Regions from separate parts of the Quadrisphaera sp. DVD1 genome, predicted to be linked through region 4. Evidence: riboswitches for the same ligand, from Rfam matches in the RefSeq annotation. Region 4 holds a riboswitch; each other region holds the start of a gene.
The links. A riboswitch is a leader RNA that binds a small molecule or an ion and turns the genes downstream of it on or off. The one in region 4 is predicted to bind S-adenosylmethionine.
Positions count from the first base shown of each region.

Region 1: another riboswitch for S-adenosylmethionine. It lies ahead of AC5FZL_RS04535 (ABC transporter ATP-binding protein); the one in region 4 lies ahead of AC5FZL_RS14245 (cysteine dioxygenase).
Region 2: another riboswitch for S-adenosylmethionine. It lies ahead of AC5FZL_RS05165 (LLM class flavin-dependent oxidoreductase); the one in region 4 lies ahead of AC5FZL_RS14245 (cysteine dioxygenase).
Region 3: another riboswitch for S-adenosylmethionine. It lies ahead of AC5FZL_RS09385 (flavin reductase family protein); the one in region 4 lies ahead of AC5FZL_RS14245 (cysteine dioxygenase).

Region 1 covers NZ_JBZYWI010000024.1:2,335-4,510, reverse strand. The annotation lists gene AC5FZL_RS04540 (aliphatic sulfonate ABC transporter substrate-binding protein) at 1-61, opposite strand, end outside; gene AC5FZL_RS04535 (ABC transporter ATP-binding protein) at 153-1,007, opposite strand; SAM riboswitch class I at 1,166-1,254, opposite strand; gene AC5FZL_RS04530 (UvrB/UvrC motif-containing protein) at 1,300-1,683, opposite strand; gene AC5FZL_RS04525 (hypothetical protein) at 1,779-1,955, shown strand; gene AC5FZL_RS04520 (universal stress protein) at 2,072-2,176, shown strand, end outside.
Region 2 covers NZ_JBZYWI010000028.1:9,748-11,923, forward strand. The annotation lists gene AC5FZL_RS05155 (RecQ family ATP-dependent DNA helicase) at 1-755, opposite strand, end outside; gene AC5FZL_RS05160 (DUF3017 domain-containing protein) at 816-1,112, shown strand; SAM riboswitch class I at 1,181-1,269, shown strand; gene AC5FZL_RS05165 (LLM class flavin-dependent oxidoreductase) at 1,282-2,176, shown strand, end outside.
Region 3 covers NZ_JBZYWI010000066.1:2,270-4,445, reverse strand. The annotation lists gene AC5FZL_RS09390 (MetQ/NlpA family ABC transporter substrate-binding protein) at 1-339, opposite strand, end outside; gene AC5FZL_RS09385 (flavin reductase family protein) at 433-918, opposite strand; SAM riboswitch class I at 1,121-1,209, opposite strand; gene AC5FZL_RS09380 (beta-class carbonic anhydrase) at 1,349-1,840, shown strand; gene AC5FZL_RS09375 (CapA family protein) at 1,987-2,176, shown strand, end outside.
Region 4 covers NZ_JBZYWI010000154.1:1,932-4,107, forward strand. The annotation lists gene AC5FZL_RS14240 (PAS domain-containing protein) at 1-507, opposite strand, end outside; gene AC5FZL_RS14245 (cysteine dioxygenase) at 600-1,040, opposite strand; SAM riboswitch class I at 1,045-1,139, opposite strand; gene AC5FZL_RS14250 (DedA family protein) at 1,212-1,892, opposite strand; gene AC5FZL_RS14255 (ATP-binding protein) at 1,889-2,176, opposite strand, start outside.

The DNA.
Region 1 (2,176 bases), on a different contig from region 4:
CGCAGCTGGACAGGAGGAGGACGGCCAGGGGGAGGGCGAGGGCGGCGGGGCGGAGCTTCATCGGGCGGTCCTTCGGCTGGGGTGGGGCAGGGGTCGGGGACGGCGCGCCGCGGGCGCGCCGGGAGCTGCGGGGAGCAGGAGGCCGGCGGGCCTCAGCTGCGGGCGACGCCGAGCTGCTCGAGCAGGTCGGCGCGGAGCTCGGCCAGGCGCGCGTCGCCCCGGTCGCGGGGGCGCGCGACCGGCACGGTGGTGACCGACCGGACCCCGGCGCCGGCGCCCGGCGCCGCGGGGTCGGGGCCCAGGACGACGACCCGGTCGGCCAGGTGCAGGGCCTCGTCGACGTCGTGGGTGACGAGCAGCACCGTGGTCGGCGTCGCGGCCAGGAGCTCGAGGAGGAGGTCCTGCATGCGCAGCCGGGTCAGGGCGTCGAGCGCGGCGAACGGCTCGTCCAGGACGAGGACGCCGGGGCGGCGGGCCAGGGCGCGGGCCAGCGCGGCCCGCTGGGCCATGCCGCCGGACACGCTGCGCGGGCGGTGCCCGGCGAACGCCGACAGGCCCACCTGGTCGAGCAGCTCGGCCACGCGCTGGCGACCGGCGGGCTTCGCCGTGCCGCGGGGAAGCCCCAGGGCGACGTTGCCGGACAGCGAGCGCCAGGGCAGCAGCCGCGGCTCCTGGAAGGCGACCGCGCAGCGGCCGTCGAGGCCGGCCACGGCCGAGCCGTCGAGCAGCACCTGGCCGGCGGTGGGGGCGTCGAGGCCCGCGACGGCGCGCAGCAGCGTCGACTTGCCGCAGCCCGAGGGGCCGAGCAGGGCGACGATCTCGCCCGGCGCGACGTCGAGGTCGACGTCGGCCAGGACGACGTGCTGGCCGAAGGCGCGGGTGACCCCGCGCAGCGCCACGCCGACGGCGGACCCGGGGCGGGGCGCGTCGACGGCGGTGCTGGTCGGGCTGCCGGTCGGGGGGTGGGTGACGGGGTGGGTCACGGGGTTGCTCACGGTGGTGCTCACGGTCTGCTCCTGGACGGGGCGCGCTGGGTCGACCACGGCGGAGGCCGTGGGAGGGGAGGGTGGGGCCCTCAGCGCGGGCAGAGGCCGCTGGCGGTGCGGTGCAGATCGACGTGGGCGCGGCGGGTGAGCCGGATGACGACGCAGCGGAGCACGGTGTTCCTCCATCGGTCCTGGCGGTAGCACCTTCCCCGAGGGGTGGTTGCTGCGGCGTCGCTGAGCCAGGTCTCTCGGCCGCTCTGGATGGTCGGCGCCAGTGAACCCGAGCAGCGGCCCGGGTGTCAACCGCAACGTGTCAGGTGGTGGACGTGCCGTCTCGCCCTGTGAGACGGCGCTCCTGCTCGGCGCGGACCGCGGCGACCTCGTCGCGCAGGTGGGCGGCCTCCTCGAACGCCATCGCCGCCGCGGCCCGGGCCATGTCGCGCGCCAGCTCCTCGCCGAGGCGCGCGAGCTGGGCGTCGTTGCGGTCGGCGAGCTGGACCGGTGACGTGCGCGTCGTGCCCACGCTGCCGTCCGGGCGCAGCACGCTCATCACGGCGGGGGCGTCGCCGATGTGGTGGCGGCGTCCCGTCTCCGGCGCCTTCGGGCGCGGCCTGCGGGCCCGGCTGAGGTCGCGGGCGCGGCTGGACGTCGCCGGGGGCGGCTGCTGCCGCTCGCCCTCACCGCCGCTCGTGCTCACGCCGTGGACGGTATCGGCGCGGCGGGCGGACGGCGTCCCCTGATTGGGTGCGGCTGCGGTGGACGCGGCCCCCGCCCGGCGTCCACGGTGGTCCCGTGGACACCGAGACCGAGAAGCTGGTCGCGGACCTCGTCGAGATGCTCGTGCGCGAGGCCGAGACGAGGTCCTCGTCGCCGACCCCGCCCGCCGGGCCGCTGCTGCCCCGCCCCACCGGGCCGCGCCCGGAGGCCGAGCCGCTGGAGGTCTGGGCCCGCCGCCACGGCCTCGGCTGACGGCCGCGGGGGCTTCTCACGCGGTGGGCGCGGGAGGACCATGGAGGGGCACCGCGCCGCTGCGGCGCCTGGCCCGGCGCCGGGGCGGTCTCCTCCCGGGCCGCAGGAGCGCCGTCATGGACAGGACCCGGCCCAGGGCCGGTCGCACCGTGGTCATCGGAGCCGACGGGGGCGAGGCGTCGCGGTGCGCGCTGGCGTGGGGGGCTCGCTGCGCGCAGCGC
Region 2 (2,176 bases), on a different contig from region 4:
TTGGCCGACGTCGCCGCGCGCAGCACGACCTCCCGGCGCTTCTCGGCGTCGTCGGCGGTGCGCACGACCTCGAGGAAGATGTTCGGCCGGTCGAAGCCCTGGACGACGAGGTGGGGGTCGCGCATCCGCAGCCGCTGGACGACCTCGTCGCGCACCGGCGGTGCCGCGGTCGCCGTGAGCGCGACCGTCGTGGGGTGGCCGAGCTGCTCGATCACGTCGCCCAGGCGCAGGTAGTCGGGTCGGAAGTCGTGCCCCCACGACGAGACGCAGTGCGCCTCGTCGACGACGAACAGCGAGGGGCCCAGCGCCCGCAGCCGCTCCAGGACGTCGTCGTTGGCCAGCTGCTCGGGTGCGAGGAAGACGAACTCGGCCGTCCCGGAGGCGAGCGCCTCCCAGGCCCGGGTGGTCTCGGTGCGGCGCTGCGCGGAGTTCACCGCCACGGCGTCCGCGGTGCCGGTCCCGGCGAGGTGCGCGACCTGGTCCTGCTGGAGGGCGATCAGCGGGGAGACGACGACCGTCGGTCCGTCGAGCGCCAGCGCGGCGAGCTGGTAGACGGCGGACTTGCCGTGGCCGGTCGGCATCACCACGAGGACGTCGCGGCCCGCGACGAGGTGCTCGACGGCCTCGAGCTGGCCGGGGCGCAGCTCGCTCCAGCCGAAGCGCTCGGCGGCGATGGCCGAGAGCTCCTCGGCGGAGGGCGCGTCGGTGGCGTCGGGGGCGGGCGCGGGGTCGCGGGGCGCGGTGTCGCGGGGCACGGGGGCGGTCGTACCCAGCCTCCCCACCCCCGAACCCCCGGCCGGGCTAGCCTGCCCCGCGTGGCCCAGGGCGAAGCGCGCAGCACCGAGGCGGTGAGGGCGCCGCGACCCCGGGCCCTGGTCCTCATCGGGGCGGGGATCGTCCTGGCCGCGCTGGCGGGCGCCCTGGTCTCCTTCCGCCTCGCCGGGGTCGTGCTGGCCGCCGTGCTGGCGGGCGCGGCGATCGCCCGCCTGGTGCTGCCGGTGGCGGCGGCCGGGCCGCTGGCGGTGCGCTCGCGGGGCGTGGACGTCGCGACGTCGGGGCTGCTGGCCCTGGGCGTGGCGCTGCTGGCGCTCACGGCTCCCGACGGCGGCTGACCCGGCTGGAGCACCGGGGACGGGGCGGTCCGGATTGACGCCCGCGACCGGCCGGGGTTTGCTGTCGGCACCCATCCAGAGCGGCCGAGAGACCTGGCTCGTCGACGCCGCAGCAACCTCGCTCGTGCAGAGGTGCTCCCGCCAGGTCCGATGAGACCGGAGGACCCCCGTGGGTCAGCGCATCATCCTCAACGCCTTCGACATGACCTGCGTGACCCACCAGTCCGCGGGCACCTGGCGCCACCCCGACAGCCAGGCCCACCGCTACAACGACCTCGGGTACTGGACCGACCTGGCGCGCCTGCTGGAGCGGGGCCGCTTCGACTCCCTCTTCATCGCCGACGTGGTCGGCGTCTACGACGTCTACCGCGACAGCGTCGCCCCGTCCCTCATCGACGCCGCGCAGGTGCCGGTCAACGACCCGTTCGCGCAGGTGCCGGCCATGGCCGTGGTCACCGAGCACCTCGGCTTCGGGATCACCAGCGCCCTGACCTACGAGCAGCCGTACGCCCTCGCCCGGAAGTTCTCGACCCTCGACCACCTGACCGGCGGGCGGGTGGCCTGGAACGTCGTCACCAGCTACCTCAACAGCGCCGCGGTCAACCTCGGGTACACCCAGCAGATCGGCCACGACGCCCGCTACGACATCGCGGAGGAGTTCCTCGACGTCACCTACAAGCTGTGGGAGGGCTCGTGGGAGGACGGCGCCGTCGTGCGCGACCGCGAGCGGGGCGTCTACACCGACCCCTCGAAGATCCACCCGATCGGCCACCGCGGCGAGCACTACTCCGTCCCCGGCATCCACCTCTCCGAGCCGAGCCCCCAGCGCACCCCGGTGATCTTCCAGGCCGGGGCCTCGCCGCGCGGCCGGGCGTTCGCGGCCAAGCACGCCGAGGGGGTGTTCATCAGCCCCGCCACGGTCGCGCAGGCGCGCGCCACGAGCGACGACATCCGCGACCGGGCCGAGGCGGTCGGCCGCTCGCGCGACTCGGTGAAGATCTTCGCGCTCGTCACCGTCATCACCGCCGAGACCGACGAGGCCGCGCGCGCCAAGCACGCGGAGC
Region 3 (2,176 bases), on a different contig from region 4:
GTTGTCGCGGTTGAAGGACTGCAGGTAGGCGCCGTGCTGGAAGAAGTTGTAGTCGGCCTCCCCGCGCGAGACGGCGTGGTTGGGCTGGACGATGTCGGTGACGTAGGTGATCTCCACGTCGTAGCCCTCCTCCTCCAGCCGGTCGCTGGCGAGCTCCAGCGGCTCGGAGTAGGCCGGGGTGTCGGTGGCGATGATCGAGATGGAGCGGTCCTCGGTGCCGGCCTCGGCAGAGGCGTCGCCGCCGGCGAGGCCGCACGCGGAGAGGGACAGCGCGCCGAGCGCGGTCAGGCCGGTGGCGGCGAGGGCGGTGCTGGGTCGTCGGCGGTGCGGGGTGCTCACGGGGTGCCTCCAGGGGCGGGTCGGGCGGAAGAGGGCAGGGGGCGTCCGCGCGCCGGGCGGCGCGCAGACGAGGTGGTGCTGGGGGGTGGGGTCTCAGGCGCCGACGGGGACGGCGGCTGGGGCGTAGGTGCGGTCGCGGTGGACCAGGGGGATGCGGTCGGTGGAGGTGACCGCGGTGACCTGGCCGAGGGCGATGAGGCTGTCGCCGACGTCGACGAAGGAGGGGATGCGGCCGCTGAGGCGGGCCACCGCCCCAGCCAGGTCGGGCAGGCCGCGCTCGTCCCAGGACCACGCGGCGGCGCCGGAGAAGCGCTGCGCGGCGGGGCCGGAGAAGGTGCGGGCGACGTGCTCCTGGTCGTCGGCGAGCAGGTGCGCCGCGAACGTCCGCGACTCGAAGAAGGCCCTCAGGGACGAGGAGGTCTTCGAGATGTTGAACGACACGAAAGGGGGTTCCAGAGAAACGGACACGACAGAGATGGCGGTGAATCCGACGGGCTCCGAAGAATGCGCGGTCGTGAGCACCCAGACGCTGGAGGATGCAGGACGGAAAGCGCTTCGGAGGTCGACGGAGACACCCACGGGGGTGGGCACACGTGCTCCTGGGGTTCTGGTGGGATGGCGCCGCGCGAGCGCGCTCAGCGCCGGGGAGTGACCGGGGGATGTGGGGCGGTCAGGCCCGACACATGGCGCTGGCCTGCATCGACAGGTCGACGTGGCGCCTGCTCACCAGGAAGGTGCCGGCGGCGCGCGAGGGCGCCGGGGTGCTGCGGAGCATGGTGTTCCTCCATCGGTCCTGGCGGTAGCACCTTCCCCGAGGGGTGGTTGCTGCGACGTCGGCGAGCCAGGTCTCTCAGTCGCTCTGGATGGGCGAGGGGAACGTTATGGGGAAATGCGGGGCGGCGTCAAGCGACGCGCGGGGACGGGAATTCCTCGACGAGGCGCGCAGGGTTGACACGCACTCGGCGCGCGGCGAGCCTCGGCCTCCCGCCCCACCTCCGGAAGGCTCCGCATGTCCGCCACCGACGAGCTCCTCGCCAACGCCCAGCGCTACGCCGCGTCCTTCGACCAGGGCGACCTGCCGCTGCCCCCGGCCAGGCACGTGGCCGTCGTCGCGTGCATGGACGCGCGCCTGAACGTCTACGGACTGCTCGGCCTCGCCGAGGGCGACGCGCACGTCATCCGCAACGCCGGCGGCGTCATCACCGCCGACGAGCTGCGCTCCCTCGCGATCAGCCAGCGCCTGCTCGCCACGACCGAGGTCGTGCTGATCCACCACACGGACTGCGGGATGCTCACCTTCACCGACGACGAGTTCCGCCGCTCGATCGAGGCGGAGACCGGCGTCAAGCCCGCCTGGGCGGCCGAGGCCTTCACCGACCTCGACGCCGACGTGCGGCAGAGCATCGCCCGGATCCAGGCCGACCCGTCCATCCCGCACAAGGACTCCGTGCGCGGCTTCGTCTACGACGTGCGCACCGGGGCGCTGCGCGAGGTCTCCTGAGCCGCCGCCGGGGCGCCGGGCTGCTGCTCGGCGCCGTCCTCCTGGCCGGCTGCTCCGGCGGGCCGGACGGCGCGCCAGCGGGCCCCAGCGCCTCCGCGCCCTCGGCAGCGGAGCCGAGCGCCCCGGAACCGCGGACGCTCTCGCTCGTGGCCACCGGTGACGTCCTGCTGCACCCGGCGCTGTGGGAGCAGGCCCGCGCAGACGGCGGGGACGGCGGGGACGGCGCCGACGGCGGGCTCGACTTCGCGCCCCAGCTGGCGGCCGTGCGGCCCCGGGTGGCCGGCGCCGACCTCGCGATCTGCCACCTCGAGACGCCCCTGGCCCCCGCCGAGGGCC
Region 4 (2,176 bases):
GAGCTCGCGCTCGAGCGACTCCACGAGGCGGCCGCGGTGCGGGAGGTCCTCCAGCGGCCCGGTGGCCAGCCGCGACAGCCGCACCTCGGCCTCCACGCGCGCGGTGGCGTCGGTGCTGAAGCCGAGCAGGTGCGTGAGGACGCCGTCCGCGTCGTGGACCGGCGCCAGGTTCAGCTCGTTCCACCAGCGGCTGCCGTCCGGGCGCGCGTTGAGCAGCACGGCGCGGGTCGGGCGCCCGGCGCGCACCGCCTCGCCGAGCGCGCGGACCGCCGCCGGGTCGGTCTCCGCGCACTGGAGGAACCCCGGGCCGCGGCCGAGCGCGTCCTCGGCCCGGACGCCGGTGAGGCGCTCCCAGGCCGGGTTGACGTGCACGAGCGGCAGGCCCGGCGCGCGGGCGTCGACCACGCAGACGCCCGTGGGGACGGCGGCCAGCACGCCGGCGAGCACCTCCGGCGGCACGGGGCCGGCCTGGGGGGCGGGGGCGGGGGCGGGACTCGGTCCGGTCACCCGGTTCCCCTCGGCACGCCGGGGCCGCACCTTGACCTCCGCGCCCCGTCGCGTCCAGGCGCGTCCTGGCGCGTCCCGTCGCGCGCCGCGGCTCAGGGCAGCGGGGCCCGCGCGGTGGTCCGCACGTGGATGCTCACGGCCGGCACCGTCCCCGCGTTGGCGACGCGGTGCAGGACGCCGGGCGCGAGCACGGCCACCGCGCCGGGGCCCAGCTCCAGCGGGGCCAGGTCCTGCCCGGCCGCCACCCGGTGCTCCAGCAGGGCGCCGCGCACGACGGTCAGGGCCGCCGCCGTCCGGCCGTGGTCGTGGAGGTCGCTGCGCTGGCCGGGCAGCCACGTCGCCAGCCACACCTCCACGCCCTCGGGTCCGGGCAGCCGGGTCGAGAAGCGCCGCTCGGCGTCGAAGCGCAGCAGCGGCTCCCAGCGGGCGCTGGCCGCCGCGAGGTCGTGGGCCAGGCCCACCAGGAGGCGCACCGGCGGGGCGACGGCGGGCGGCGGGTCGGGCTGGGCGGCAGGGATCACGGCAGTGCTCACGGCTCCTCCATCGGTCCTGGCGGTAGCACCCGCGCCCGCGGTGGCGGGGGGTTGCTGCGGCGTCGACGAGCCAGGTCTCTCAGCCGCTCTGGATGGCGTGCGACGCACAGTAGCGGCTGACGCCGCTGCGGCACCAGGACCGCCGCGAGCACCCGTGCCGCGGCCGGAGGCTCAGCCGGCCGGGGACGACCCGCCGCGCGCGGCGCGGTGCTTGCGGACCCGGCGCACGACGAGCCAGGCGACGACCGCCACCACGGCGGCGATGACGACGCGGTCGAGGAGCCCCGCGTACCCCTCCACGGCCTCCCACTGGGTGCCGAGGGCGTAGCCGGCGCCGATGAGCAGCGCGTTCCACAGGAGGCTGCCGGCGGTCGTGTAGAGGAGGAAGCTGCCCACCGGCATCTGCGCGGCCCCGGCGGGCAGCGAGATGAGGCTGCGGACGCCGGGGACCAGGCGCCCGAAGAACACCGCCGACCGGCCGTGCCGGACGAACCAGGCGGTCGCGGCGTCGGCGTCCTCGGCGTCCACGAGCGGCATCCTGGCGAGCAGGGCCACCGCGCGGCGCTGGCCGATCCGGCGGGCGACGCCGTAGAGCAGCAGCGCCCCGAGGACCGAGCCGAGCGTGGCGGCCACGAGCACGGCGACGAGGCCCATCCGGCCCTGCTGGGCCAGGAAGCCGCCGAGCGGCAGGACCACCTCGCTGGGGATCGGCGGGAAGACCGTCTCCAGCAGCGTCATGAGGCCGACGCCGGGAGCACCCAGCGCCGCCATGACGTCCGCCACCCAGCCGGACAGCCCGGTCAGCCCGGTCGAGCCCTCCCCCGTGGCCGCCCGCACCGCGGCGACGGTCACGCGCGGCCGTCCAGGCGCCGCCGCAGGGTCACCGTGGTGCCGTCGGGCCCGGGCACCACGGTCACCTGCCCCGCCGCGGCCATGAGCGCCGACCCGTGGCCGCGGTCCATGCTCGGGGTGCGGGGCCGCCAGGTGCCGTGGTCGCGGATGGTGATCGTCAGCTCGTGCTCCTCGACGTCGATGGCCACGTCGACCACCGGCCGGGTCGGGTCCTGGGCGTGCTCGATCGCGTTGGTCACGCCCTCGCTGACGGCCACCAGCAGTGGGAAGGCGATGGCGTCGTC